Linked DNA regions of Geminicoccus roseus DSM 18922. The protein of the gene in region 1 binds, or shares a complex with, the protein of each later gene. Links are inferred from orthologs where the notes say so. Each region holds a gene or a part of one and is shown on either strand. Other genes may lie near its edges.

Region 1 (11,333 bases):
CCTCCGGCAACATGGTCTCCCTGAACTATGACGTCGGGCCGGACGGCCAGCCCCGCCTGAAGGACGAGTTCAGGAAGCAGTGGCGCCACATCTTCGGGACCGGCACCACCAGCGGCTATGGCCGCAGGATCCGCGGCAACTGGAACCCGGGCGCGGAATCCAGCTGGGGCAACAGCACGGTCATCAACAAGAAGAACCTGTCTGAATGCGTCGTGGACGGCTCGGTCAGCGCGATCTGCCTGGGCATCCCGGGCGGCCCCACCCCGCCCATGAGCCTGGGCCACCACACCGGCTGGATGATCTTCGACAAGGATTCGCAGGACCCCAACTCGCTGGCGAGCCTGGGCGTGGGCGAGCGCGCCTGCCTGAGCTACCGGGCGATGTACTCCAGCAATTTCGACTTCGACCTGGGATTCGAGACCAAGATCCCGGGCCTGGCCAGCGCGCCCGACGGCGCCTACCCGCCCAACGACCATCTGTGCGAGGGCAACCGCCGGACCGTCAACAAGGGCAACGCCTTCTCCACCCGGGTGGTGGTTGGCGGGCGCAACGGCTCGATCGCCAGCGCCTCGGCCAAGCTGCTCGGCCATTTCAAGGACGACATGCTGGACGTCACCTGCACCCGCTCGCGGATCATGACCGAGATGCATGCCCAGGACCCGGTGACCAACGGCCTGCGCCGCGGGGTCTGGTACCGGATCGAGCACGAGCTGGTGCTGAACGACCGCTTCGACCCCAGCCCTGGCCAGCGCTCCGGCGCCTTGATGCGGATCTGGGTCTTCGACGAGCGCACCGGCGAGCGCGTCACCAATTTCGGCATGGCGAACACGTTCACCTTCGAGGGCGTCAACTACCCCCTGATGCCGCGCAACGATCCCAGCGGCCGGATCGAGGGCATGTTCGTGTCGATGCAGCAGACCAGCCCGGTGCTCGCCGACCGCGACTTCGCCATCGCCGTGCGCGACTTCGAGATCTTCCTGAAGTAACCGGCCGGGCTAGGCCTGGTCGAACTCGACCCGGCCGATCCAGGACAGGTGCCGGTAGCGCTCGGCCCAGTCGATCCCGTAGCCGACCACGAACCAGTCCTCGATGGTGAAGCCGATATGGTCGGCCTCGAACGGCACCTGGCGGCGCGACGGCTTGTCCAGCAGCGCGCAGGTGCGCACCGAGTTGGCCCCGTGCGACACCAGCAGGTCGCGGGTCCAGGCCAGGGTGCGGGCGGTGTCCTGGATGTCGTCGACCAGCAGCACGTCGCGGCCGCCGACGCTGTCCGGCATCGCCCCGATCACCTTGACCTTGCCGGAGCTGGCGGTGCCCAGGCCATAGGAGCTGACCTGGAGGAACTCCACCTCCGGGGTCAGCCCGTGCCGGTCGAGCGCCCGGACCAGGTCGGCGGTGAACACGAACGCGCCTTTCAGCAGCGCCACCACGGTCACGTCCTTGGGCACCGCGCGGGCGAGGTCCGCCGCCATCTCGTCGACCCGCGCGGCGATGGCGTCGGCCTGGAACAGGGGCAGGACTCGGTGGGCGGGGATCTCGGACAAGCTTGCTCTCCACAGGCCGGGCCCCGACGTGGTACCCGATTGCGAAAGGGACGTCAGTCGCCGAACAGCCTGGGGCAGACGATGATCGACCACCTCTCCATCCGCGTGGCGGACCTGGCCCGCTCCCGCGCGATGTATGATGCCAGCCTGCCGGAGCTGGGCTATCGCCTCGTGATGACCATCGACGACGCGCCCGACTTCAAGGGGCTGGGCTATGGCGGCAACAGCCACGAGCCGGCCTTCTGGATCGGCGCCTCCACCAATCCGGACGATCCGGCTCCCGTCCCGATCGACGGGATGCACGTGGCGTTCGCCGCCCAGAACCGCCCTTCGGTCGACGCCTGGTACCGGGCGGCCCTGGCCCATGGCGGCAAGGACAACGGCCCGCCCGGGATCCGCCACCAGTATCATCCCAACTATTACGCCGCCTACGTGATCGACCCGGACGGCTACCATCTGGAAGCGGTCTGCCATCTCGCCCCCTGAGCCCCGCCTGCCCGCCGTCCTCCTGGCCGGCGGCCTGGCCCGCCGGATGGGCGGCGGCGACAAGTGCCTGGTGCCCCTGGCCGGCCGGCCGCTGCTGGCGCACGTGATCCAGGCGATCCGGCCGCAGGTGGACGACCTGCTCCTGAACGCGAACGGTGATCCGGCCCGCTTCGCGGCCTTCGGCCTGCCGGTGCGCGCCGATCCGCTGCCGGGCTTTCCGGGCCCGCTGGCGGGCGTGCTGGCCGGGATGCGCTGGGCAGCGGAACGGGGCGCCGGCCACGTGCTGAGCCTGCCGGCCGACACCCCGTTCTTCCCGCCAGACCTCGCCGGCCAGCTCGCCGCCGCCATCTCCCCCGACCATCCGGTCGCCTGTGCCGCCTCGGGCGACCGGGAGCATCCGGTGATCGCGGTCTGGTCGGTGGCGCTGGCGCCGATGCTTGAGGAGCAGCTGCTGGCCGGCAAGCGGCGGGTGGGCGCGTTCGCCCGGCTTGCCGGGCGGCGCCTTGTCGTCTGGCCGGCAGCGCCGCTGGATCCGTTCTTCAACGTGAACACGCCGGACGACCTCGCGCTTGCCGTCGGCCGCCTCGACCCCACCTGACACCTGCAACCCTGGAGCAGCGCCATGTCCGCCGAAACGCCCGCCGAGACGCCTGTCGTGAAGATCGATTTCGTGTCCGACATCGTGTGCCCGTGGTGCGCCGTCGGGCTGCGCTCCCTGGAGGAGGCGATCGCCCGGCTGGACGGGACGGTCCGCGTCGACCTGCATTTCCAGCCGTTCGAGCTGAACCCGGCCATGCCGCCCGAGGGCCAGGAGATCGTCGAGCACCTGACCCAGAAATACGGGATCACCCCGGAACAGGTCGCCGCCAACAGCGAGGTGCTGCGCGAGCGGGGAGCCGCGGTCGGCTTCGAGTTCCGCCTGGAAGGCCGCGAGCGCACCTACAACAGCTTCGACGCCCATCGCCTGCTGCACTGGGCGGAAATCGAGGGCAAGGACCTGACCCTCAAGCACGCTTTGCTGCGCGCCTATTTCACCGAGGGCCGCAACGTCAGCGACAAGGCGACCCTGGTCGAGATCGCCGGAGCGGCCGGCCTATCCGTTGAGCGCGCGCGCGAGATCCTGGACAGCGACGCCTATGCCCAGGACGTGCGCGCCCAGGAGCAGTTCTACACCGGGCTCGGCATCAGCGGGGTCCCCTCGGTGATCCTGAACGACCGCCACCTGATCCAGGGCGGCCAGCCGCCGGAACTGTTCGAGCGGGCCCTGCGTCAGGTCGCGGCCGCGGCCTGACCGCCGCTCAGGTCGGCTGGAAGCTGAGCTCGAAGCGGCGATACCGGTTGCCCAGTTCGTCGACCACGACGCTGGCCCCCTTGTCGCCGCTGACCAGGCTCAGGTCCTGGTCGAGCGTGCGGACCCGGAACCTCCACCCCTCCGGCAGCTTCAGCCGCTCCCCGAGCCCGGCCAGGTCCTCGGCCGACAGGTCGGGATCGACCGCCTGGCTGTAGCTCGCCATCACGTAGACGCGGGAATCGCCCATCAGCTCGTAGACGGTCTCGCCGGCGGCATAGATGTAGGTGCCGGGAACCGGAATCCGGTGCGGGACATAGGCGGCCGCCTCGGCCGGTCCGGCGCCCGCACGCTCCGCCACCGGCCGCATCGGGACACCCTGCACGTCAACCGCAGGCTGGTCCAGCCCCCGCGACTGCAGCCAGTCAATCAGGTAGTGGCGAGGTCCGTCGACCGTGGCGGCTTCGCCGCCTAAGCGGGACGCCGCCTGCTCGGGCCTGATCGCTTCGGCCGCCGCCGGGGAACAGTCGCCCAGCCCGACCGTGCTGTACAGGCGCTCCGCGGCTGGCACCGCGATCGCCACCCGGATCTCGCAGAACCTCCGGTCGCGAAGGTTGCCGATCTCCCTCATCCGGCCTTCGGCCAGCGCCAGGGGCGCCGACAGGATGCCGGCGCCGATCGTGCCGGCCAGCATCGCCGCCCTTGCCCATGTCGCCTGCATGTCGGTCTCCGTCCATCGGGGTAGCCAGGAGACGCCACCCTATGGGCGAAGACGAGCATCCGGAAGGAGGTCGGCCGCGCAGACGCGGCCTCCCCTCAACCCTCAGTGGCCAGGACGGGCGCCGGAGGGTGCCCGGTCGTCCTCGATCTCGATCTCGGTTTCCCGGACGGTATCGCGCACGGTTTCGGTGCGGGTATCGGTCTGCTTGTGCAGGCCGATTTCCTCCTTCACCCGGGCGACCTTCTCGACCACCGCTTCCTCGCCCCGCTCGACCGCCTCGATCGTGCGTTCCTGGAAGGCCGCCACGCCCGGCGCCACCTCCCGGTCGACCGGCCGGCGCTCGATGGTCACGCGCTCGGAATGAAGGTCGACCTGCGCCTCGACCGGACGCTCGGTGACATAGGTGCGGACCCGGACATTGCCGCCGCCGACCTGGCGCTTGCCGACCCGGACCTCCTCGTCGACCACCTGGATGGTCTGGTCGTCATGATGGTCGCCGGAGGTGCTGGCGCCGGTGCCGAAGCCGGCGGCGGCGCTGCCAACAGGAGCGGCAGAGGCTGGGCCGGTGCTGCCGGTCCAGCCTTCCTGGCGCCAGCTCTCGCTGCGCTCGTCCAGGTCGACGGGATCCGACCTCTCGAGGACCTCCTCGACTTCCGCCCCCAGATCCTCCTGGACAGTGGCGGTCAGAAGATAGCCGCCACGCCGTAGGCCCTCGGAATAGGTGGAGCGGTCCTCGTCGGGCATGAAGAGGTCGCCCAGGCTGGCCCAGAAGCCCTTGTCCTCGACCTCCGGACCGGCACCGGCAGCCGTGGAGTCCGCGCCGCGAACCGAGATGTCGCGGGCCTGCACCCCGATGCTGATCAGCCCGTCCTGCGCGGCCTCGGCCGCTCCGCGTGTGTCATAGAGAGCAGTGATCGTGTTCATGATGCTTCGCTTTCAGAGGGATCGGCCGGAGAGGATGCCTCCAGCCGGGTGACGGTCGCGTGCTCGGAACGGAGCGGTACCGTCTGGCGAACGAGCTGCTCGCCTGTTGTCTTGGTGATCCGAAGCTCTTCTTTGAGAACGAGCTGGGTGTGGACGACGAGCCGCTCTTCCACGACCGGGACGATCAGCACCCCGTCCTCTTCGCGGATCTGGGGCATGGTCTCGACAGGCTGATCGATCAGCACGCGCTGCACGCCGACTTCATCGTGTCGCAGCAGGGCCTCGACGACCTGCTGCCGCGTCTCGACGGTCGTTTCGACAAGAACACGCCCAAGTTCCACCATGCGCTTGGTGACCTGGGCATGTTCTTCGAACAGCTCGACTTTGAGCTCTTGGGGAGTGGTCGTCGTCTTGGACATGCAGCATCAACTTCATCGGATGCCGCTCGTTCCATCACATTGAAGCGAGAAGGAAAAATATTTCGACGAATATTCGCATGTATTAGATAACAGATATTATACAGCTTCAGAAACAGTTGATTTATGGGGGCGTGGATCTTGTTGCTCTCGCTGCCACGGCCGCAGCAGCAACTTCCTCTTGAGGATCCTGGCGCACGGACACGCTCTTGCGCCGGTGGGGCGGGCAGCAGGGCCGGCACGGCCGCCGCCTGTCCCGGCAAGGGAACCCGTTCCGGCCGCCTGGAAAATCGTCTAGGCCGGATCCGACCTGGAGACACCGCCCGTGCCGATCCGCCCCGAGCGCCGCTATTTCTACCCGATCGACTGGCCGATCATCAGCCGGCAGATCCGCTTCGGCCGGGCCAAGGGCCGCTGCGAGACCTGCGGCCGCCCGCACGGCCGGCTGATCTGCCAGCTGGCGGACGGCCGCTGGTTCGACGAGTTGTCCGGACAGTGGCGGGACGACCGGGGCGAGCCGGTGGACTGGCCGGACATCGTCGCCTGGTCCAGCCAGCGGCAGCGGCGGATCTGGCTGGGCACCGCCCATCTGGACCAGGACCCCGGCAACTCGGTGGGCGCCAACCTCAAGGCCTTGTGCCAGCGCTGCCACCTGCGCCACGACCGGCCGGCCAACATCCTGCGCCGTCGGCAGCGCCATCGCGCCCGGCTGGCCCTGGGCGACCTGTTCACCGGGCCGAACCCCCTGGTCTGAGCGGCCCCGGACGCCTCAGGCGGAGGCTTCGCCGGTGCCCACCGGGCAGGCGACGCCGGTGCCTGCCAGGCCGCAATAGCCCCAGGGCTTCTTGGCCAGGTATTGCTGGTGCTCGTCCTCGGCATGGAAGAACGGCACTTCGCCGCCGATGGTCGTGGTGACCGGGCCAAGGCCGCGCCCGGCGAGCCTGGCCTGGTAGGCGGCGCGCACCTCCTCGGCGATCCTTCGGTCCTCTTGCTCGGCCAGGAAGAGGCAGGAGCGGTACTGGGTCCCAACGTCGTTGCCCTGGCGCATGCCCTGGGTCGGGTCGTGCTCCTCGAAGAAGGTCTTCAGGAGGCGCCGCAGCGTCACGACCGACGGATCGTAGACCACCAGCACGACCTCGGCATGGCCGGTGCCCTCGCTGCAGACCTCGTAATAGGTCGGGTTCGGCGTGGAGCCCCCGGCAAAGCCGGCCGCGGTGACCCAGACGCCCGGGATCTGCCAGAACAGGCGCTCGGCACCCCAGAAGCAGCCCATCCCCACCAGCAAGCTCCGGAACCCGTCGGGCCAGGGCACCGCCAGCGGCCGATCCGATACCGCGTGCCGGCCGGGTTCGGTGATCGGATGCGGGCGACCCGGCACCCAGTCTGCCCTGCTCGCGGACTTCTTCCAGAGCGAGGAGAGGCGGAACATCCGGTTTCCTTCCAGGCAGCGCGATGCCGACAGGAAATGGCCACCGGAAAAGATGGTTCAAGCGCTGCCGAAGACGGTCATGTATTCCAGCCGTCCCAGCAGCCCTGGTCGACGGCGCTGGCTCGGGCCATCAGTCCAGAAGGCGGCGCGCCGCTCGACCCTTTCCGCCCGGGCATCCCAGGGGGTGTAGATAGTGCCGTAGGCCATGCGCGGGGCTTCGGCTTCCACGCACGGCCGTGCTGCTTGACGATGCGTCATCGCGCTTCCCCTCACGTCGACGCTTGGCAGCGTTTCACCTGAGGGCTTCTTGCCGAGGCCTCCAGATGCATTGCCTAGTTCTCATCGTACGGCAACACCGCTGTGGTCGAGAAGAGGTCGCCTCATTGCAAATGGGTCATGTTACCGTAGCAAAGGCAGGAGCCACGCCAGGATCGGAAAAGTCACAATGGTGGAAGCAACAATCGTGGCGCTGGTCTCGCCGACGGCGCTGTTGTAGCGCACCGAGAAAAGATAAGCGTTGATCCCCGCCGGCATCGCCGACGTCACGATGGCGACCGCGCGCCCGATTGGATCCAGCGGCACGACCCAGGTCGTCACCACGAACACCAGGAGCGGAAACGCCACGTTCTTGAACAGGCACAAGACAAAGGCTTCGCGCCAGAGCGAGCCCAGCTTGAACCGCGCGAGATTGGCGCCGAGCGCGAACAGCGCCATCGGCATGGCCGACTGGCCCAGCAGGACCGCGGTGCGGTCCACCGCGGCGGGGATCGGGATCGGCGAGTAGCGCAGCAGCACCCCCACCGCCAAACCGACCAGGATCGGGTTGGTGATCAGGTTCATGACCACCACCTTGGGCAGCTTGCGCAGTTCGCCGCTGGCGCCGATGCCGAGCTCGGCGACCACGGTGGTCAGGGTGAACAGCGTGGCGCTGTGGAAGGCGATCAGCAGGAACAGCGGCACCGCCGCGGCCTCGCCGTAGATGCCGAGCGTGATCGGCACCGACAGCACCAGGACGTTGCCGAACGACGAGGTGATCCCGAAGATCGCGGGCTTGGCCTCGCGGGCATCGAACAGGCGCCGGGCCGAGAAGGCGGCCAGCCCGAAGATCACGAAGGCGCAGCCGAAATAAACGAAGATCAGCCGCCACTCGATCTGGGCGGGCAGGTCGACGGTCAGCATCTCCCGGGCGAGCATGACCGGGATCGCCACGTCGAACACGAAGCGGGAGATGCCCTGGACCTGCTGGTCCACCACCACCCGGAAGCCGGCCAGCACGCGCCCGAGCAGCACGAGCGCATAGACCGGCACGAGATGATCGAAAAGGATCTGCGACACGTCCACCGCCCAGGCGTCGGCCGGGCGGACCCTGCCGGCCGGCTCAAGCCGGGCGGCAGGCCGTCAGCCCCGCGGGAGGATCAGACCAGCACGCCGTGGCAGGCCTTGTACTTCTTGCCGGAACCGCACGGGCAAGGCGCATTGCGCCCGACCCGTCCCCAGGTCGAGGGATCGGCCGGATCGACCGGGCTGGCCGCCTGGGCGCCCTGCCCGTCCGCCGCCATGGCCATCGCCATGGCCGGGGTCGCCGCCAGCGCCGCGCCGCCGGCACCGCCGGCCATGCGCGGCCCCGGACGCGGCGGCTCCTCCGGGCCGAAGCCCTGGACCGGCTCCGGCATGCGCACCTGGAGCTGCATCATCACCTGCGTCACCATCTGGCGCAGCTCGGAGAGCAGCCCGTCGAACAGGTTGAAGGCTTCCCGCTTGTACTCGTTCAGGGGATCCTTCTGGCCGTAGCCGCGCAGGTAGATGCCCTGGCGCAGATGATCCAGATGAAGCAGGTGCTCCTTCCAGACATGGTCCAGGACCTGCAGCAGCAGGCTCTTCTCGGCCTGGCGCATCATCTCCGGCCCGTACTGCTCGACCTTGGCCGCATAGTGCGCGTCGGCCGCCTCGTTCAGGCGCTTGATGATCTCCTCGTCGGCGATGCCCTCTTCCTTGGCCCAGTCCTGCACCGGCAGGTCGAGGGCCAGGTAGCGCTGGACGTCGGCCTGCAGCCCCTCGGTGTCCCACTGCTCCGGGTAGGCCTTCTCCGGGATGTGCTTGCGCACGATCTCCTGGACGGTCTGCTCGCGCATGTCGGCGATGGTGTCGGCGACGTCCTCGGACTGCATCAGCTCCAGGCGCTGCTCATAGATGACCTTGCGCTGGTCATTCATGACATCGTCGAACTTGAGGAGCTGCTTGCGGATCTCGAAGTTGCGCGCCTCGACCTTCTGCTGCGCCTTCTCCAGGGCCTTGTTGATCCAGGGATGGACGATCGCCTCGCCCTCCTGGAGCCCCAGCTTCTGCAGCATGCCGTCGATCCGCTCGGACCCGAAGATCCGCATCAGGTCGTCGTCCAGCGACAGGTAGAACTTGGAGCGGCCGGGGTCGCCCTGGCGGCCGGAGCGGCCGCGCAGCTGGTTGTCGATCCGCCGGCTCTCGTGGCGCTCGGTGCCAAGCACGTAGAGGCCGCCGACCTCCTTGACCTGGACCTGCTCGCTCTCGACCTCCTGGCGGATCTTCGCCACCGCCGCCGGGTCCGGATCGGCTCCCAGCTCGTGGAGGATCCGCATGTCGGCATTGCCGCCCAGCTGGATGTCGGTGCCGCGGCCGGCCATGTTGGTGGCGATGGTGACGGCGCCCAGCCGCCCGGCCTGGGCGACGATGTTGGCTTCCTGCTCGTGGTAGCGGGCGTTCAGCACCTGGTGCGGGACGCCCTTCTTCTTCAACTCGTCGGACAGCATCTCCGACTTCTCGATCGAGACCGTGCCGACCAGGATCGGCTGCTTCTTCGCGTAGGAAGCCTCGATCTCCTGGACGATCGCCTCGTACTTCTCCCGCGCCGAACGGTAGACCTCGTCGTCCTCGTCCTTGCGGATCATCTTGCGGTGGGTCGGGATCTCCACGACCTCGAGCTTGTAGATCTCGGCGAACTCGGAGGCCTCGGTGGCGGCCGTGCCGGTCATGCCCGACAGCTTGGAGTAGAGGCGGAAATAGTTCTGGAAGGTGATCGAGGCGAGGGTCTGGTTCTCCGGCTGGATCGCGACCTTCTCCTTCGCCTCGATCGCCTGGTGCAGGCCCTCGGAGTAGCGCCGCCCTTCCATCATCCGGCCGGTGAACTCGTCGACGATCACGATCTTGCCGTCCTTGACGACATATTCGTTGTCGCGGGTGAACAGGTGATGGGCCCGCAGCGCCTGGTTGGTGTGGTGCACCAGCGAGACGTTCTCGATGTCGTACAGGTCGGGCGCCTTGAGCAGGCCGGCCTGGTCGAACAGCTGCTGGATGTGCTCCTGGCCCTGCTCGGTCAGCGAGACCGAGCGCTGCTTCTCGTCCTTCTCCCAGTCGCCCTCGACCAGCTGCGGCATCAGCGCGTCGACCGCGCGGTACAACTCGGAACTGTCGTCGGACGGGCCGCTGATGATCAGCGGCGTGCGCGCCTCATCCACCAGGATCGAATCCACCTCGTCGACGATCGCGAAGCCGTGCCCGCGCTGCACCAGCGATTCGAAGCTGTGCTTCATGTTATCGCGCAGGTAGTCGAAGCCGAGCTCGTTGTTGGTGGCGTAGGTGATGTCGCAGGCATAGGCCTCGCGCCTGGCCTGTTCCGGCGTCTGCGGCACCACCACGCCCACGGTCAGCCCGAGGAAGCGGTGGACCTGGCCCATCCAGTTCGCATCGCGCCTTGCCAGGTAGTCGTTGACGGTGACGACGTGGACGCCCTCGCCGGTCAAGGCGTTCAGATAGGCCGCCAGGGTGGAGACCAGGGTCTTGCCCTCGCCGGTGCGCATCTCGGCGATCCGGCCCTGGTGCAGCACCATGCCGCCGATCAGCTGCACGTCGTAATGCCGCTGCCCGAGCGTGCGCTTGGCCGCCTCCCGCACGGTGGCGAACGCCTCGATCAGCAGGTCGTCGAGGGTCTCGCCCTGGGCCAGCCGCCCCTTGAATTCGGCCGTCCTGGCCTTCAGTTGATCGTCGGACAGCGCCACCATCTGCGGTTCCAGCGCATTGATAGCGTCGACGTTTTTCTTGAGGCTCTTGACCATGCGGTCGTTGTGCGACCCGAAGAGCCGCCTTGCGATGGCGCCGAACATGCCGCTGGGAAATCCCGCCAAAGAGTGGACCGGGCACAGGCTCGCCCGACCAGGGTCGGTGAGCTACGCCCTCCCACCAAAGGTGTCAACGCGACCGCGCTTGTGCAAGTACGCCAGTGATGGCACCTGTCCTTCGCGCCAAGCCCCGGGGTCCATCGGCAACGAGCGGACCCTGGCGGCGATCAGACAAGAGAGGAGCACCATCGGTGCGTCTAGCGGTATTCGGCGTCTCCATCCTTCTGGCCACGACCTCCCTGGTCCAGGCCCAGGAAACGGTGCCAGCCCCGGCCGAAACGGCCCCTGTCGAGAACCAGGCCGCCACGCCGGAAGGCGATCCCGTTGTCGCGACGGTCGACGGCGCGGAGATCCACCGGTCCGACGTGGTCCGCTTC
Region 2 (11,018 bases), 330 kb from region 1 along the record:
CTTTCTTCTTGCCGGCGATGGCCCGGGCCGGGCCCTTGCGGGTGCGGGCGTTGGTGTGCGTCCGCTGGCCGTGCACCGGCAGGCCACGGCGATGGCGCAGGCCGCGATAGCAGCCCAGGTCCATCAGCCGCTTGATGTTCATCGCGACATCGCGACGAAGATCACCCTCGACCTTGAACTGGCGATCGATCGCCTCACGGATCTTCACGAGCTCCGCGTCGCTCAGATCGTTGATCCGCCGGCTATGGTCGATCTGCACTTCGTCGAGAATCAACCGGGAGCTGTGCGGCCCGATCCCAAAGATATAAGTCAGCGCAACCCAGGCCTGTTTGCCACTGGGCAGGTTCACACCTGCGATACGAGCCACCGATCGCTCCCCTTCAAACGCAACGCGCGATCGCATCGCCACCGGTCGGTAGCGACAAAAGTGCGCGGATCATAAGAACCGTTACAAGACTGTCAAGCGTTACCGGCTCCGGACGAGCCTGCTTTTTCAGCAGACCCGCCTGCGGGTCCGGACGCGGTTTCCGTCGCCAGCGGCTCCAGGACCGCCGCAATCGCGGCCGTCACCTCACCGATCGGCGCCATGCCGTCGACCGTGTGCAGATTGCCGCGCTGCCGGTAGTACGGCAGGAGCGGCGCGGTCTGCGCGTCATACGCCTCGAGCCGAGCCGCCACCGTCTCGGCATTGTCGTCCTTGCGGCGCACGAACTCCGTGCTGCCGCACACGTCGCAGACGCCCGGCACCTTGGGCTTCTTGAACGTGTCGTGATAGCCGGCCCCGCAATTCGCGCAGGCATACCGGCCAGAAATCCGTTCGACCAGGGCGGCCTGGTCCACCTGGAACTCGATCACCGCATCAATGCGGAGATCGCGCTCCGCCAGCATGCGGTCGAGCGCCTCGGCCTGGTCGGTGGTCCGCGGGAAGCCGTCCAGGATGAAGCCGCCGGCGCAGTCGGGCTGGTCGATCCGCTCCGCGACGATGGCGTTGATCACGTCGTCGGAGACGAGCTTGCCCGCCTCCATGATCGCCTTGGCCTGCCGGCCGACCTCGGTCCCGTTGGCGACCGCCGCGCGCAGCATGTCGCCCGTGGAGAGCTGCGGGATGCTGAACCGGTCCCGGATCCACGCCGCCTGAGTTCCCTTGCCGGCACCGGGGGGACCGAGAAGAATAACCCGCATCAACGTCTCCCGACCGGACCGCGCAACCGTGCCTTCTTGATCAGCCCTTCATACTGATGGGCGATCAGGTGCGACTGGATCTGTCCGACCGTGTCCATCGTCACCGACACCACGATCAGCAGGCTGGTCCCGCCAAAATAGAACGGCACGGCGTATTGCGAGATCAGGATCTCGGGCAGCACGCAGACCGCCGCCAGGTACGCCGCACCCACCACGGTCAGCCGCGTGAGCACGTATTCGAGGTAGGCCGCGGTCCGCTCGCCCGGGCGCACGCCCGGGATGAACCCGCCCTGCTTGCGCAGGTTCTCCGCCGTCTCCTTCGGGTTGAAGACGATCGACGTGTAGAAGAACGCGAAGAACACGATCAGCGCGACATACAGGAAGATGTGGACCGGATGGCCGCGTCCCATCATCGCGTTCAGCTCGATCAGCCACGGATGGCTGGTGTTCGCGTCGATGAAGCTGCTGAACGTCGCCGGGAGCAACAGGAGCGAGCTCGCGAAGATCGCCGGGATCACGCCCGAGGTGTTGACCTTGAGCGGAAGATGCGAGCTCTCGCCGCCGAACACCCGGTTACCCTGCTGGCGCTTGGGGTACTGGACCAGCACCCGGCGCTGGGCGCGCTCCATGAACACGATCGCCGTGATCACCGCCAGCATCAGCACGATCAGCAGGATGATGAACCCAGCCGAGATCGCCCCGGTCCGCCCGAGCTCGAGCGTGCTGGCGAGGGCTGCCGGCAGCGAGGCCACGATGCCGACGAAGATGATCAGCGAGATGCCATTGCCGATCCCGCGCGCGGTGATCTGCTCGCCCAGCCACATCAGGAACATCGTGCCGCCCACGATGGTGATCACCGTGGAGAGGCGGAAGAACCAGCCGGGGTCGATGACCGCGCTGCCGAACCCGCTGGAGGTGCCTTCCAGGCCGATCGCAAGCCCGTAGGCCTGGAACGAGCAGAGCACCACCGTCAGGTAGCGGGTGTACTGGTTGATCTTCTTGCGACCGCTCTCGCCCTCCTTCTTGAGGGCCTCCATGGTCGGCGACACCGCGGTCATCAGCTGCAGGATGATCGAGGCGGAGATGTAGGGCAGGATGCCGAGCGCGAAGATCGACATGCGCTCGAGCGCGCCGCCCGCGAACACGTTGAACATGCCGACGATGCCGCCGGCCTGGCTCTGGAAGATCTGCGCCATGGCGGCGTGATCGATGCCCGGCAGCGGCACGTAGGTGCCGAGCCGGTACACGATCAGCGCACCCAGGGTGAACCACAGGCGCTTTTTGAGCTCGGTCGCCTTGGCGAAAGCACCGAAATTGACGTTCGCCGCAAGCTGCTCGGCGACCGAGGCCATGGTTCTTCCTTACTCGGACGCGGCGACGGGGCCGCCGATCACGTTCACCTTGCCGCCCGCCTTCTCGACCGCCTCGACGGCCGAGGCGGAGGCGCCGACAACCTCGATCGTCAGGGCAGCCTGCAGGCTGCCGCGACCGAGCAGGCGGATGCCGTCGCGCGGGTTGCCGACCAGGCCGGCAGCGACCAGCGCCGCGGCGTCGACCGGCTGCGCCGTGTCAATGCGGCCGGCGTCCACCGCCTTCTGCAGCGAATCCAGGTTCACCACGACATAGTCGGCGCGGAAGATGTTGTTGAAGCCGCGCTTCGGCAGACGCCGATACAGCGGCATCTGGCCACCCTCGAAATAGGCAGGCTTGCCACCGCCGGCGCGAGCCTTCGCACCCTTGTGACCCTTACCCGAGGTCTTGCCGAGGCCCGACCCCATACCACGCCCGAGCCGCTTGCGCGGCCCGCGCGCCCCGGGATTGTCCCGGAGTTCGTTCAGCTTCATGACTCTCAGCCCTTGGCCGTCTCGGCACCGTCGAGAGTCTCGAACACCACCAGGTGCTTGACCTTCTCGACCCGACCGCGCGTGGCCGGGTTATCGGCCAGGACGCGGGTACGGTGCAACTTGTTCAGACCCAGGCCGACCAGCGTCTCGCGCTGGTCCTTGCGTCGCCCGATCGGGCTCTTCACCTGGGTGACCTTGATCGTGCCCATGGTCGTCACTCCGCCTTCGGCTCGATCGCCTCGCGGCGGCCGATCAGGTCGGAGACCTTCTTGCCGCGCTTGGCCGCGACCGCCCGCGGGCTCGCCACCGTGGTCAGCGCCGCAAACGTGGCCTTGACCATGTTGTGCGGGTTTGAGGTGCCGAGCGACTTGGCGACCACGTCGCCAATGCCCAGAGCCTCGAACACCATGCGCATCGGGCCGCCGGCGATCACGCCGGTACCAGGAGGAGCCGAGCGCAGCAGGACCCGGCCGGCACCGAAGTGGCCGATCGTGTCATGATGCAGCGTACGACCCTGGCGCAACGGCACCCGGATCAGCCCCTTCTTCGCAGCCTCGGTCGCCTTGCGCACCGCTTCCGGCACTTCGCGTGCCTTGCCGCTGCCATAGCCGACCCGGCCCTTGCCGTCGCCCACGACCACCAGCGCCGAGAAGCCGAAACGACGGCCACCCTTCACCACCTTCGCCACACGATTGATGCTGACGAGCCGGTCCATGAACTCGGACTCGCCGCGATCCCTGTCGTTGCGATCATCACCGCGCTGACGCGCCATTTCCGTCCTCCCGCGATGGATCAGAACGACAGGCCGCCCTCGCGGGCGCCGTCGGCCAGAGCCTTCACACGACCGTGGTACTGATAACCACCACGATCGAACACTACCGTATCGATACCGGCCGCCTTGGCGCGCTCGGCGAGCAGCAAGCCGACCCGCTTGGCCGCCTCGCTGTCCGCACCGGTCTTCAGCTCGCCGCGCAACGTCGGCTCGATCGTCGAGGCTGCCGCCACCGTCACGCCCCTCAGGTCGTCGATGACCTGGGCGTAGATGTGGCAGCTCGACCGGAACACCGACAGCCGGGCACGGCCGGAAGCCCGCTGCCGGATCGCGAAGCGAACCCGACGCCGGCGACGCTCGAAGCGCTCGTCCACCTTCACCATGGTTACTTCTTCTTGCCTTCTTTGCGACGGATCGTCTCGCCGGCGTACTTCACGCCCTTGCCCTTGTAGGGCTCCGGCAGGCGGAACGCGCGGATCTCGGAAGCGAGCTGCCCGACCTTCTGCTTGTCGGCGCCGCTGATCTGGATCGAGGTCGGGGTGTCGACCACGACCTTGATCTCCTTCGGCACCGCGTACTTGATGTCGTGGCTGTAGCCGAGCTGCAGGTTCAGGATCGAGCCGTCCAGCGCCGCGCGGTAACCCACGCCGCTGATCTCCAGCTTCTCCGTGAACCCTTCCGACACGCCCTTGACCAGGTTCGCGACGACCGAGCGGGAGGTGCCCCATAGCGAGCGGCCCTGGCGGTCCATCTCGCGCGGGAGCACGGTGATCGCGCCGTTCTCGTAGGTCGCGGAAACCGCGTCGTGCAGGACCGCCGACAGCTCGCCGAGCTTGCCCTTGGCCTTGATGGTCTGGCCTTCCACCGTCACGGTGGTGCCAGCCGGTACGGAGACCGGGTGCTTGCCGATACGGGACATGGTCAGAACACCAGGCACAAGATCTCGCCGCCGACATGCGCCGCCCGAGCTTCCGCGTCGGACATCACACCCCGGGGCGTCGAGACGATCGCGATGCCCAGGCCATTATAAATGGTCGGCAGATCGCGCACGCCGGCATAGACGCGGCGACCGGGCTTGCTCACCCGCTTCAGCTCGCGGATGACCGGCTCGCCGTTGTGGTACTTCAGCTCGACGCTGATCGAGCGCTTTCCAGGCGCCTGCTCTACCTCACCGAAGCCGCGAATATAGCCTTCGCGCTTCAGGACCTCGAGCACGCGCACGTGCATCGTCGACTTCGGCGCGAGGACGGCACCCTTGGCGGCCAGCTGGCCGTTGCGGATGCGCGTCAACAAGTCACCGAGCGGATCGGACATCGCCATTCCGCGGACCCCTTACCAGCTCGACTTGACCATCCCGGGGATCTGCCCCGTGGATGCCAAGTCCCGCAATGCGATACGAGAAAGACCGAGCTTCCGGTAAAAGGCACGCGGCCTGCCGGTCATCTCGCAACGGTTGCGAACACGGACCTTGGATCCGTTCCGCGGCAGTTCGGCCAGCTTCAGCACGGCTTCGAACCGGTCGCCGTCGTCGATGTCCTTCTGCTTGATGATCGCCTTCAACTCAGCGCGCTTGGCGGCCTGCTTCGCCACCAGCTCGCGACGCTGGTTGTTCTTCTCAACTGAACTCTTCTTCGCCACGACGATATCCTTGTTCAGATCACTTCGTGAAGGGCATGCTGAATGCCGCGAGGAGCGCCTTGGCCTCCTCGTTCGTCTTCGCGGTGGTGCAGAAGATGATATCCATGCCGCGGTTCTCGTCGACTTCGTCGAACGAGATCTCCGGGAAGATGATCTGCTCCTTCAGGCCCATGGCATAGTTGCCCCGGCCGTCGAAGCTCTTCGGCGACACACCACGGAAGTCGCGGATCCGCGGCATCGCGATGTTGATCAGGCGATCGAGGAATTCGTACATGCGCTCGCGCCGCAAGGTCACCTTGCAGCCGATGTTCATGCCCTCGCGCAGCTTGAAGTTCGCCACCGACTTGCGCGCCTTGGTCATCACCGGCTTCTGGCCGGCGATCTTGGTCAGCTGCGCCACCGCGTTGGTGAGCTTCTTGGTGTCCTGCGTAGCCTTGCCGACCGCCATGTTGATGACGATCTTGTCCAGCTTCGGAACCTGCATCGGGTTCTTGTAGCCGAACTGTTCGACGAGAGCGGCCCGGACGGTGTTCTCGTACTGTGTCTTCAGACGTGCCATCACCGCCTCACCGGTCGAGCAGCTCGCCGGTCCGCTTGGAAAAGCGGACCTTGCGGCCGTCTTCGAGGAACTTGAACCCGACGCGGGTGGCCTTGCCGTCGGACGGATCGACCAGCGCGACATTGCTCGCGTCGATCGAAGCTTCCTTCTCGACAATGCCGCTCTCGCGCATGCCGGTCGACTTGGTGTGGCGTTTCACCACCGCCACGCCCTGGACGACCACGCGGCCTTCCTTCGGGTCCACCTTCAGGATCTCGCCCTGGCGGCCCTTGTCGCGACCAGTGAGAACGACGACCTTGTCGCCCTTCTTGACCTTGGCTGCCATCACAACACCTCGGGCGCGAGGGAGATGATCTTCATGAACTTACGGGCACGCAGCTCGCGGGTCACAGGCCCGAAGATGCGGGTGCCGATCGGCTCACCCTGCTTGTTGATGAGGACGGCCGCGTTGCGGTCGAAACGGATCGCCGACCCGTCGGGCCGCGACACTTCCTTTGCCGTCCGGACGACAACGGCCATGGCCACGTCGCCCTTCTTTACCTTGCCGCGCGGTATGGCGTCCTTGATGGCGACGACGATGACGTCGCCAACAGAACCCCACCTACGATGCGAGCCACCCAGTACACGAATGCACTGGACCCGACGCGCTCCCGAGTTGTCGGCAACATCGAGATCGGTCTCGGGCATGATCATGATTTAGATCCTCACGCCTCTGCAGCCGGAGCCGCTGCGTCCTCGACCAGCACTTCCCAACGCTTGCGCGCCGAAAGGGGCCGGCACTCACGGATCATGACAGTATCGCCGATCTTGAATCGGTTCGACTCGTCGTGAGCCATGTATTTCTTGGTGCTCTTGATGTACTTTTTATAGAGCGGGTGCATCACCTGCCGCTCGACCTTGACCACGACGGTCTTGTCGGCGACGTCACTGACCACCTGCCCATGCAGTACGCGACGCGGCATCGCTTATCTCCTCAGGCGCCGGTCTTAGCCGAGACGGCCTGCTCGCGCAGAACCGTCTTGACCCGCGCAATGTCCTTGCGGACCTCGCGAATCCGGGCCGTCCCTTCCAGCTGCCCGGTCGCCTTCTGAAAGCGCAGGTTGAACTGCTCCTTCTTCAGGCCCAGCAGCCGGTCGATCAGAGCCTTGCGGCCTTCATTACGAATTTCCGAAGCGTTCATCGCTCTCAGAGCTCCCGCTGCACGAAGCGGGCCTTGATCGGCAGCTTCGCAGCACCCAGGGCGATCGCGGCTTCGGCCAGCTCAGGGGCGACACCGTCGATCTCGAACATGATCCGGCCAGGCTTCACCCGGGCCACCCAGCGATCCACCGACCCCTTGCCCGAGCCCATGCGGACTTCGGCAGGCTTGGAGGTGACCGGCACATCCGGGAAGATCCGGATCCACACGCGGCCGGCACGCTTGAGGTGACGGGTGATGGCGCGGCGGGCCGATTCGATCTGCCGGGCGGTGATCCGCGCCGGCTCGACCGCCTTCAGGCCGAACGCGCCGAAGTTGAGCTCCGCTCCGCCCTTGGCCAGGCCGTGGATACGGCCCTTGAACGCCTTGCGGTACTTGGTTCTCTTAGGCTGCAACATTGTTCAATATCAACCCCGTGCCGGCGCGGCTTCGGTCATGCGCCGATCGTACGCGGAGGGGTCGTGCTCCATGATCTCGCCACGGAACACCCACACCTTGATCCCGTTCGTACCGTACGGCGTATGCGCGGTGGCCTTGGCGAAATCGATGCTGGCGCGCAGCGTGTGCAGCGGCACCCGGCCCTCGCGATACCATTCCGACCGGGCGATCTCGGCGCCGCCCAGGCGGCCCGAGCAATGCACCCGGATGCCCAGCGCGCCCAGGCGCATCGCCGCCTGCACCGCACGCTTCATCGCGCGGCGGAAGGTGACGCGGCGCACCAGCTGCTGCGCGATGCTCTCGGCGATCAGCTTGGCGTCCAGCTCCGGCTTGCGGACCTCGACGATGTTGAGGTGCACGTCGGCCGAGCAGCGCTGGGCGACTTCCCGCCGCAGCACCTCGATCGCCTCGCCCTTCTTGCCGATCACCACGCCCGGACGGGCGGTGTAGATCATCACCCGGGCCTTCTTGGCCGGGCGCTCGATCACCACGCGCGAGACGCCGGCGTTCGAGAGGCGCTTCTCCAGGAACTCGCGGATCTGGAGATCTTCCTTCAGCATCTTCGCGTAGTTGTTTTCCGCGAACCAGCGCGAATCCCAGGTACGATTGATGCCGACCCGCAGCCCGACGGGATTTACCTTGTGACCCATCAGGCCCTTCCCTCGCTCTGCTCACGGACGACGATGCGCAGGCGGCTGTAGAACTTTTCCACCCGGGCGGCACGGCCGCGCGCACGCGGATGCAGGCGCTTCATCACGAAGCGCTTGCCCACGTAAGCCTCGGCGACCACCAACCGGTCAACGTCCAGGTTGTGATTGTTCTCGGCATTCGCAATAGCCGACTTCAAGGTTTTCTGCACCTCGAGGGCGACCCGCTTGCGCGAGAACTCCAGGGCGGTGACCGCCCGACCGGCCGACATGCCGCGGATCAGCTCGGCCACCAGGCCCAGCTTCTGCGGGCTGGAGCGAACCAGCGTGTCTTCGGCGAACGCCTCGTTGGCGGTCACCTTACGCTCTGACTTGGGCTTGCTCATCTCAGCCCCTCTTCGCCTTCTTGTCGGCACCGTGACCCGTGAAGGTCCGGGTCGGCGCGAACTCGCCGAACTTGTGACCGACCATGTTGTCCGTCACGTAGACCGGCAGATGCTTCTTGCCGTTGTGGACGGCGAAGGTCAGGCCGATGAACTCGGGCATGATGGTCGAGCGACGCGACCAGATCTTGATGATCTCGTTGCGGCCCGAACGCCGTGCGGCATCGGCTTTCTTGAACAGATAGCCGTCGACGAACGGACCCTTCCAGACTGAACGGGCCACGCCTTAACCTCCACGCTTCTTGGCAACGTGCCGCGACCGCACGATCATGTTGGTGGTACGCTTGTTGCGGCGGGTCCGGTAACCCTTGGTGGGCTGGCCCCACGGGCTGACCGGATGACGGCCACCCGAGGTGCGGCCCTCACCACCGCCGAGCGGATGATCGACCGGGTTCATCGCGACACCACGCACGGTCGGGCGGACGCCCTTCCAGCGCTTGCGGCCGGCCTTGCCCAGATTCTCGTTCTGGTGGTCGGGATTGGACACGGCACCGATGGTGGCCATGCAATCCTGCCGGATGCGGCGGATCTCGCCGGAGTTCAGGCGGATCTGGCAGTAGTCGCCGTCGCGGCCGATCAGCTGGGCGAACGCGCCCGCCGAACGGGCGACCTGGCCGCCCTTGCCAGCCTTCAGCTCCAGGTTGTGCACGATGGTGCCGACCGGGATCGCCTTCAGCGGGGCGGCATTGCCCGGCTTCACGTCGACCCGCTCGCCCGCGACCACCTTGTCGCCGACCTTGAGCCGCTGCGGCGCCAGGATGTAGGCCTGCTCGCCGTCGTCATAGCGCACCAGCGCGATGAACGCGGTCCGGTTCGGATCGTACTCCATCCGCTCGATCGTGCCGACCACGTCCCACTTGCGACGCTTGAAGTCGATCAGCCGGTAGGAGCGCTTGTGGCCACCACCCACGTGGCGGGTGGTGATCCGGCCGTAATGGTTGCGGCCGCCGGACTTGGAGAGACCCTCGGTCAGCGTCTTGACCGGGCTGCCCTTCCAGAGCTCCGACTTGTCGACCAGCACCAGCTCGCGCTGCGAAGGCGTGGTCGGGTTGTAGTTCTTCAGCGCCATCGCCTCAGATCCCCGTCGTCACGTCGATGGTCTGGCCCGCCTCGAGCGTCACGATCGCCTTCTTGACGTCCGAACGCTGATAGGCCTTGCCCTTGAAGCGCTTGGTCTTGCCCTTGGTCACCATGGTGTTGACCGCGGTGACCTTGACGTTGAACAGCGCCTCGACGGCCTGCTTGATCTCGGGCTTCGCGGCATCGCCGCGCACCTTGAAGGTGACCTGGTTCAGCTCGGAGATCCGGGTCGACTTCTCGGTCACCACCGGGGCGAGGATGATATCGTACATCCGCTCCTGGTTCATGCCAGGCGCTCCTGAAGTTCCTGAGCCGCGGCCTTGCTGATCACCAGCTGGTCGCTGCGCAGGATGTCATAGACGTTCGCGCCGACCGACGGGAGCACGTCCACGTGGGTCAGGTTGCGCGAGGCCAGCGCGAAGTTGAGCTGCAGCTCGGCGGGGCCGACGAACAGCACCTTGTCCAGGCCGAGCTTGCCCAGGCGAGCGATCAGCTCCTTGGTGCGCGGCTGGTCCAGCTCCAGCTTGTCGACGACGACGAGCTTGCCGTTCTTGGCCTTGTCCGAAAGAGCCATCCGCAGACCCAGCGCGCGGACCTTCTTGGGAAGGTCGATCGCGTGGTCGCGCGGCGTCGGGCCGTGGGCCCGGCCACCGGTGCGGAAGATCGGCGCGCGCTTGTTGCCGTGGCGGGCGCGGCCGGTGCCCTTCTGCTTGTAGATCTTGGCGGTGGAGCCGGCGACTTCGCCGCGGCTCTTCACCTTGTGGGTGCCCGCACGGCGCTTGGCCAGCTGCCAGAGCACCACGCGCTGCAGGATGTCGGCGCGCGGCTCCAGGCCGAACACCGAATCGATCAGGTCGATGGTGCCGGCATCCTCGGCATCCAGCGTCTTGACGGCGATCTGCATCACTCGGCTCCCGCAGCGAGAACACCGGCCGGATACGGCGCATCCTTCGGCAAGGCCTTCTTCACCGCATCGCGAACCCGGACCCAGGACCCTTCGGAACCCGGGACGGCGCCCTTGACCAGTAACAGGCCGCGCTCCTCGTCCACGCCGAACACTTCCAGGTTCAGCACGGTGCGCTGCTTGGCGCCCATGTGGCCGGCCATCTTCTTGCCCGGGAACGTGCGGCCCGGATCCTGGCGGTTACCGGTCGAGCCGTGCGAGCGGTGCGAAACCGACACGCCGTGCGACGCCCGCAGGCCGCCGAAATTGTGGC

What was found.
Region 2: the proteins of secA (region 1) and secY are in contact, whole or in part, in a crystal structure (PDB 3DIN), measured with the Thermotoga maritima proteins. The link is inferred for Geminicoccus roseus DSM 18922 from one-to-one orthologs. Residues at the interface, in WP_004082002.1 of Thermotoga maritima: Glu261, Ala262, Arg263, Lys300, Ala301, Arg302, Thr303, Ile304, Ile305, Leu323, Tyr324, Asp325, Pro326, Val329, Ser330, Tyr333, Ile336, Lys340, Phe345, Val349, Glu363, Phe364, Tyr374, Ser375, Gly376, Gly377, Glu393, Ile395, Thr482, Ser483; in WP_004081795.1 of Thermotoga maritima: Glu108, Gly109, Glu110, Glu111, Ala236, Glu237, Arg238, Arg239, Ile240, Thr241, Ile242, Gln243, Tyr244, Ala245, Arg246, Arg247, Val248, Thr249, Gly250, Arg251, Arg252, Val253, Tyr254, Gly256, Ala257, Ser258, Thr259, Tyr260, Leu261, Pro262.

Annotation. Positions count from the first base shown.
Region 1 is NZ_KE386572.1:3,492,260-3,503,592, reverse strand. What follows is about bases 8,024-11,333. They hold secA (preprotein translocase subunit SecA), read right to left. Parts: upstream 10,942-11,333; coding sequence 8,224-10,941; downstream 8,024-8,223. Other genes in these bases: GEMRO_RS30260 (peptidylprolyl isomerase), read left to right, coding at 11,148-11,333; GEMRO_RS0117455 (AEC family transporter), read right to left, coding at 8,024-8,143. Outside these bases: GEMRO_RS0117510 (hypothetical protein), read left to right, coding at 1-986; hpt (hypoxanthine phosphoribosyltransferase), read right to left, coding at 996-1,544; GEMRO_RS34330 (VOC family protein), read left to right, coding at 1,626-2,030; molybdenum cofactor guanylyltransferase MobA, read left to right, coding at 2,017-2,628; GEMRO_RS0117490 (DsbA family oxidoreductase), read left to right, coding at 2,653-3,321; GEMRO_RS32810 (hypothetical protein), read right to left, coding at 3,329-4,039; GEMRO_RS0117480 (YsnF/AvaK domain-containing protein), read right to left, coding at 4,142-4,963; GEMRO_RS30265 (YsnF/AvaK domain-containing protein), read right to left, coding at 4,960-5,382; GEMRO_RS35350 (hypothetical protein), read left to right, coding at 5,705-6,133; peptide-methionine (S)-S-oxide reductase MsrA, read right to left, coding at 6,149-6,808; GEMRO_RS34325 (hypothetical protein), read right to left, coding at 6,866-7,066; more of GEMRO_RS0117455, read right to left, coding at 7,208-8,023. UniProt on the Escherichia coli protein: Required for protein export, interacts with the SecYEG preprotein conducting channel.
Region 2 is NZ_KE386572.1:3,157,095-3,168,112, reverse strand. What follows is about bases 359-3,353. They hold secY (preprotein translocase subunit SecY), read right to left. Parts: upstream 2,535-3,353; coding sequence 1,182-2,534; downstream 359-1,181. Other genes in these bases: rpsE (30S ribosomal protein S5), read right to left, coding at 3,241-3,353; rpmD (50S ribosomal protein L30), read right to left, coding at 3,032-3,235; rplO (50S ribosomal protein L15), read right to left, coding at 2,544-3,026; GEMRO_RS29975 (adenylate kinase), read right to left, coding at 460-1,182; rpsM (30S ribosomal protein S13), read right to left, coding at 359-367. Also shown: more of rpsM, read right to left, coding at 1-358; more of rpsE, read right to left, coding at 3,354-3,798; rplR (50S ribosomal protein L18), read right to left, coding at 3,819-4,181; rplF (50S ribosomal protein L6), read right to left, coding at 4,184-4,717; rpsH (30S ribosomal protein S8), read right to left, coding at 4,720-5,118; rpsN (30S ribosomal protein S14), read right to left, coding at 5,131-5,436; rplE (50S ribosomal protein L5), read right to left, coding at 5,456-5,995; rplX (50S ribosomal protein L24), read right to left, coding at 6,003-6,320; rplN (50S ribosomal protein L14), read right to left, coding at 6,320-6,688; rpsQ (30S ribosomal protein S17), read right to left, coding at 6,700-6,957; rpmC (50S ribosomal protein L29), read right to left, coding at 6,969-7,175; rplP (50S ribosomal protein L16), read right to left, coding at 7,181-7,591; rpsC (30S ribosomal protein S3), read right to left, coding at 7,601-8,281; rplV (50S ribosomal protein L22), read right to left, coding at 8,281-8,664; rpsS (30S ribosomal protein S19), read right to left, coding at 8,666-8,944; rplB (50S ribosomal protein L2), read right to left, coding at 8,948-9,790; and 3 more genes. UniProt on the Escherichia coli protein: The central subunit of the protein translocation channel SecYEG. Consists of two halves formed by TMs 1-5 and 6-10.